2 linked regions of the Azotobacter salinestris genome follow. Each later gene encodes a partner of the first gene's protein in a complex. Links are inferred from orthologs where the notes say so. Each region holds a gene or a part of one and is shown in the gene's direction. Other genes may lie near its edges.

What was found. Proteins that work in one complex are often made in the same cells at the same time.
Region 2: the proteins of xseA (region 1) and GCU53_RS16795 are in contact, whole or in part, in a cryo-EM structure (PDB 8TXR), measured with the Escherichia coli proteins. The link is inferred for Azotobacter salinestris from one-to-one orthologs.

The regions. Positions count from the first base shown.
Region 1 is NZ_CP045302.1:3,939,972-3,942,968, reverse strand. Bases 122-2,995 are described here. They hold xseA (exodeoxyribonuclease VII large subunit), read left to right. Parts: upstream 122-810; coding sequence 811-2,181; downstream 2,182-2,995. Other genes in these bases: GCU53_RS18465 (peptidoglycan DD-metalloendopeptidase family protein), read left to right, coding at 2,972-2,995; GCU53_RS18470 (M15 family metallopeptidase), read left to right, coding at 2,186-2,950; GCU53_RS18480 (TIGR02117 family protein), read right to left, coding at 122-649. In the rest of the region: more of GCU53_RS18480, read right to left, coding at 1-121; more of GCU53_RS18465, read left to right, coding at 2,996-2,997. UniProt on the Escherichia coli protein: Bidirectionally degrades single-stranded DNA into large acid-insoluble oligonucleotides, which are then degraded further into small acid-soluble oligonucleotides.
Region 2 is NZ_CP045302.1:3,590,176-3,593,281, reverse strand. What follows is about bases 1-2,983. They hold GCU53_RS16795 (exodeoxyribonuclease VII small subunit), read left to right. Parts: upstream 1-1,362; coding sequence 1,363-1,605; downstream 1,606-2,983. Other genes in these bases: dxs (1-deoxy-D-xylulose-5-phosphate synthase), read left to right, coding at 2,604-2,983; ispA ((2E,6E)-farnesyl diphosphate synthase), read left to right, coding at 1,602-2,489; GCU53_RS16800 (putative bifunctional diguanylate cyclase/phosphodiesterase), read left to right, coding at 1-1,254. Outside these bases: more of dxs, read left to right, coding at 2,984-3,106. UniProt on the Escherichia coli protein: Bidirectionally degrades single-stranded DNA into large acid-insoluble oligonucleotides, which are then degraded further into small acid-soluble oligonucleotides.

The DNA.
Region 1 (2,997 bases):
CTGCTCGGGTATTGCACTCAACCTTCGCGATCGACTTCATGATGCTGCCCGCAGTCAATTTGAATGCAGGAAATATGTCCACTCCGGCGCTTCTCAAGCCCTTCGCCGTCCACTTATTGCAAGTATTCATCAGATGATACTCACCCACTCCCTTGTAAAACTGGCTATCCCCATAGATGCCATCTCCCAACCGGCGTATTTCTCCCCTTTCATCCTTGTAAAAACTGCCTTCGATAAAGTCCACCAATGAGCGAAGCTCGCCACCGGTGAGACACAACTTCACCATCTCATGGCCGGAAAAGTACTCATCGGCCGCAACCGGCACAGCAACCGCATGCATCACCGATTCGCTCGGCCAGAGTATCGCCTTCAGCGTTAGCCCCGAGGTGACTTCTTCAGCCTGATAAAACCCCTCGTCACCCCAGCCAAACTCGATATAGGCCGTGCTTCCGAACCGCCTCTTCAGCTCAGGAAGCCGTCTTTGCACATCTTCTGCCGGAAGAACGAAGCCGGTATGCCACCCATGGCTCACTATGTATATTTCGTTATGACCCTTCCCCGCACTGCCCTCGGAAGGCGGAACCACGGCCGGTTGCGCCGAACATCCCGAGATGAGCACCACCAGGATTACCGACAGAATGTTCTTCATGGCATGGCTTTCATGAGCGGTACTTCAGCATAAGACACGGACAACCCCGGAGCGCCACGGCCTTCACGGCCGCTCCGCCGTGAACACACCGATACATCCAGGCCGGAACGCGGGTGCCAGCGCGGTTCCCGCCGTCGCCGTGGCGGCTTATCATGCCGGCCATGCTCACCGATCCCTTCCAACGCCTCGGCCTCGACCGGGAAATCCTCACCGTCAGCCAGCTCAACGGCCGCGCCCGCATGCTGCTGGAGGACGTGTTCGCCCAGGTCTGGGTCGAGGGCGAGATCTCCAACCTCGCCCGCCCGGCCTCCGGCCACCTCTACTTCACCCTCAAGGACCGCCAGGCCCAGGTGCGCTGCGCGCTGTTCCGGCAGAACGCCCTGCGCGTGCGCGAGATCCTGCGCGACGGGCTGGCGGTGCGGGTGCGCGGCAAGGTCTCGCTGTACGAGGGCCGCGGCGACTTCCAGCTGATCCTCGACCTGGTCGAGCCGGCCGGCGACGGCGCCCTGCGCCTGGCCTTCGAGGCGCTCAAGGAGCGGCTCGCCGCCGAAGGCCTGTTCGCCGCCGGGCGCAAGCGCCCACTGCCGGCCCATCCGCAGCGCATCGGCATCGTCAGCTCGCCGACCGGCGCGGTGATCCGCGACATCGTCTCGGTGTTCCGCCGCCGCGCGCCGCAGGTCGAGCTGACCCTGGTGCCCACCGCGGTGCAGGGCCGCGAGGCGGTCGCGCAGATCGTCCACGCCCTCGAACTGGCCGACCGCCAAGGCTTCGACGCGCTGATCCTGGCCCGCGGCGGCGGCTCGCTGGAGGACCTCTGGTGCTTCAACGAGGAAGCCGTGGCCCGCGCCGTCGCCGCCTGCGCGACGCCGCTGGTCAGCGCCGTCGGCCACGAGACCGACGTGACCATCGCCGACTTCGTCGCCGACCTGCGCGCGCCGACGCCCTCGGCCGCCGCCGAACTGCTGGCCCCCGACAGCAGCGACCTCGAACGCCGCCTCGACGGCCTGCAGCGCCGCCTGCAGTTGCGCATGCAGCACCTGCTCGCCGCCCGCCGCCTGCAGCTCGACGGCCTGCGCCGGCGCCTGCGCCATCCCGGCGAGCGCCTGCAGCAGCAGGCCCAGCGTCTCGACGACCTCGAGCTGCGCCTCAGGCGCGCCATGCAGCGTCGTCTGCAGGACGGCAGCGAGCGCCTGGCACGCCTCGACACCCGCCTCGCCGCCCAGCATCCCGAACGCCTGCTCGGCCTGCTGCGCCAACGCCTGGAGCACCTGGGCGAGCGCCTGCCGCGCGCCATGCAGGGCACCCTGCGCGAGCGGCGCCAGCGTCTCGAAGCCGCCGCGCAGACCCTGCAGGCGGTCAGCCCGCTGGCGACCCTCGGCCGCGGCTATGCGATCCTCCTCGACGACCGAGGCCGGGCGATCCGCGCCGCCGCCCAGACCCAGCCCGGCCAGCATCTGCATGCGCGTCTCGCCGAGGGCGGGCTGGAGCTGCGGGTCGAGGCCGCTTCCTCCTCCCTGCCACAGCCGGACTGAACCGATGAACGAGCCGAACCGGGCGATCCCGGCCTTCGCCGAACCCGACTGGGCGCAGGTCGCCCGCATCCCCGTGGCCGAATGCGGCGAGGCGCTGAGCAGCCTGCGCCTGGCCCCCGCACTGCGGGTCTACCCGGCCTACCGCCATCTCGGCATCCCCCAGGCGGTCGACGACTGCCAGGTGCGCCAGGAGGTCTTCGAGCGCCTTCTGCGCGCCGCCGAATGCCTGCCCGCCGGCCTGATGCTGGTGGTGCTCGACGGCTGGCGGCCGATCGCCGTGCAGCAGCACCTGTACCGCACCCTGGAAGCGGCCATGGCGCAGCATCATCCGCAGGCCGACGCGGCGACCCTGCAGCGCCTGACCCGCCAGTTCGTCTCGCCGCCCAGCAGCGATCCAGAGGCGCCGAGCCCGCACCTGACCGGCGGCGCGGTGGACGTGACCCTCTGCGACGCCCAGGGCCGCTGGCTGGACATGGGCTCGCGCTTCGACGAAGTCGGCCCGCGCTCGTTGAGCACCCACTACGAGAGCGCGGCCGCCGGCGACAGCGTTGCGCTGGCGATCCGCGACCGCCGCAGGCTGCTGCACAACGCCATGCTCGCGGCCGGCTTCAGCAACCTGCCGAGCGAGTGGTGGCACTACGACTATGGCGACCAGCTGTGGGCCTGGTATCGCGGCCAGCCGGCGGCGCTCTACGGCCCGACCGCACCGCCGACCTTGGAAGGCCTGTGGCAGCAGCAACTGGCCGAGCGCTTCGCCAGCCCCACCTGAACCCGACCACCGGAACCCGCCATGTCACGCCTGCTCGCCGCCTGCTG
Region 2 (3,106 bases), 350 kb from region 1 along the record:
CGTCACTGCCTGGTCCAGCGCCTGGAGCAGCTGCTGGCCGCCCGGACGCCGCTGAGCCTGCTGTTCCTCGACATCGACCACTTCAAGCGGATCAACGACACCCTCGGCCACGAGGTCGGCGACCGCCTGCTGGTGGAAATCGCCCGGCGCCTGGCTCGCCTGGTTCCCGAGCAGGCCCTGGTGGCCCGCTCCGGTGGCGACGAATTCCTCCTGCTGCTGGAAAAGCGCACGGCGGAGCAGGCCCGCGAGCTGGCCGAGGCTCTGCTGCGGGGCTTCAAGGCCCCGCTGCAGGTCGGCCAGTACGAATGCTTCGTCACGCCCAGCATCGGCATCGCCGGCTGCGACGGCCAGGGCGACGCCACCGACCTGCTCAAGCAGGCCGACCTGGCCCTCTATGCCGCCAAGGATGCCGGCCGCAACCGCCTGGCCATCTACAGCCGCCCGCTCGGCGAGGCCGCCGAGCGCCGCCTGCAGCTGGAGCACGAACTGCGCCGCGCCCTGGACCAGCAGGAGTTCGTCCTGCACTACCAGGCCCAGGTCGACGACCAGGGCCGTCCTCAGGTCATGGAAGCCCTGCTGCGCTGGCACTCGCCGACCCGTGGACTGGTGCTGCCCGGCGAATTCATTCCGGTGCTGGAGGAAAGCGGCATGATCATCGAGGCCACCCGCTGGGTGTTCCGCGAGGCCTGCCGCCAGGCGCGCCGCTGGGCCGAGCAGGGCCACGCGCTGCGCATCGCGGTCAACCTGTCGCCGCTGGACTTCCGCCAGGCCGACCTGGCCGGCAGCCTGCTGGCCATCCTCGAGGAGGAGCAGCCCCCAGCCGGATCGCTCGAACTGGAAATCACCGAGAGCGCCCTGCTCGATGCCGGCGACGAGGTCCAGAAGACTCTGGCCCGCCTCAAGGCCGTCGGCATGCCGCTGCTGCTGGACGACTTCGGCACCGGCTATGCCTCGCTGACCTACCTGCAGCAGTTCCCCTTCGACGGCATCAAGATCGACCGCCAGTTCGTCGCCGGCCTCCCGGATAGCGAGCACTCGGTGGCCCTGGTGCGCGGCATCCTGACCATGGCCCGGCATCTGGGCCTGCACGTGGTGGCCGAAGGGGTGAGCAACGAACGGCAGGCCGCCTTCCTGCGCTTCAACGGCTGTCCCAGCCTGCAGGGCTACCATTACTGCCGCCCGCAGTCGGCCGCCGACATCGAGCGCACCTGGAGCCAGGAGTCGCCGTCCGGCCTGCAGCCCCAGGGCCACTGAACCGGCAGAGCATTCGCCCGGGCACCGGCTTTAGCGTTTGCCGCCCTGCCCCGGCTCTGCTAGTGTCGCGGCGATTTTCAGAAGTGCCGCCGACACAGGTTCCCGTCCATGGCCCGCAAGAAAGCCGCCGTCGATTTCGAAAAATCCCTCGCCGAACTGCAGCAACTGGTCGAGCGCCTGGAGGGCGGCGAACTGTCGCTGGAGGACTCCCTGGCCTGCTTCGAGCAGGGCGTCCGTCTGACCCGCGACTGCCAGGCGGCGCTGAGCCAGGCCGAGCAGAAGGTGCAGATCCTCCTGGAGCGCGGCGATACCCTCGAACAGGTCCCCTTCGACGCGGACAGCCAAGCATGATCGCGACCTACCAGAAGCAGTGCCAGGCTCGCGTCGACGCCGCCCTGGAAACCCTCCTGCAGCCACCGCGCGCCGAACTGCAGCGGCTCTACCGGGCGATGCGCTACAGCGTCGTCAACGGCGGCAAGCGGGTCCGCCCGCTCCTCGTCTACGCCGCCTGCGAGTCCCTCGGCGGCACGCCGGAGCGGGCCGAGGGCGCCGCCTGCGCGGTGGAGCTGATCCATGCCTATTCGCTGGTCCACGACGACCTGCCGGCGATGGACGACGACGACCTGCGCCGCGGCCAGCCGACCACCCACAGGGCCTTCGACGAAGCCTGCGCCATCCTCGCCGGCGACGGCCTGCAGGCGCTGGCCTTCGAGGTGCTCGCCGATGCCCGGCGCAATCCCCAGGACGCCGCACTGCGCCTGGAAATGTCGCGCACCCTGGCCTGGGCCGCCGGCCCGGCCGGCATGGTCGGCGGCCAGGCCATCGACCTCGAGGCGGTCGGCCGGGCGCTCGACCGGAACGCCTTGGAAACCATGCACCGGCACAAGACCGGCGCGCTGATCGAGGCCAGCGTGCGCCTCGGCGCCCTGGCCAGCGGCCGGGCCGACGCAGCCAGCCTGGCCGCGCTCGCCGACTACGCCCGGGCCATCGGCCTGGCCTTCCAGGTCCAGGACGACATCCTCGACGTGGAAAGCGACACCGTTACCCTCGGCAAGACCCAAGGCAAGGACCAGGCCAACGACAAGCCCACCTACCCCGCGCTGCTCGGCCTCGACGCCGCCAAGGCCTATGCCCTGGCCCTGCGCGACCAGGCCCAGGCCGCTCTCGAAGGCTTCGATGCCGGGGCCGATCCCTTGCGCGCGCTCGCCCGCTACATCGTCGAGCGGCGCCACTGAGCGGCGCCGTGGCCTGCGACCATCGGCGCAGCCCGGGCCGCGCCGACGAATTTCTAGACGCCGTCACGATCGGGTAAAATACCGCCTCTTTTTATCTCCAGTAACGATCCCCCGATGCCCAAGACGTTCCACGAGATTCCCCGCGAGCGCCCCGCCACCCCCCTGCTGGACCGCGCCGCGACGCCGGACCGGCTGCGCCAGCTCGGCGAGGCGGAGCTCGAAGTGCTGGCCAACGAACTGCGCCAGGAGCTGCTCTACACCGTCGGGCAGACCGGCGGGCACTTCGGTGCCGGGCTCGGCGTGATCGAGCTGACCATCGCCCTGCACTACGTCTTCAACACCCCCGAAGACCGTCTGGTGTGGGATGTCGGCCACCAGGCCTATCCGCACAAGATCCTCACCGGACGCCGCGAACGCATGCTCACGCTGCGCCAGAAGGACGGCATCGCCGCCTTCCCGCGCCGCTCGGAAAGCCCCTACGACACCTTCGGCGTCGGCCACTCCAGCACCTCCATCGGCGCCGCGCTGGGCATGGCCATCGCGGCGCGGATGAAGGGCGAGCAGCGCAAGTGCATCGCCGTGATCGGCGACGGCGCGCTGACCGCCGGGATGGCCTT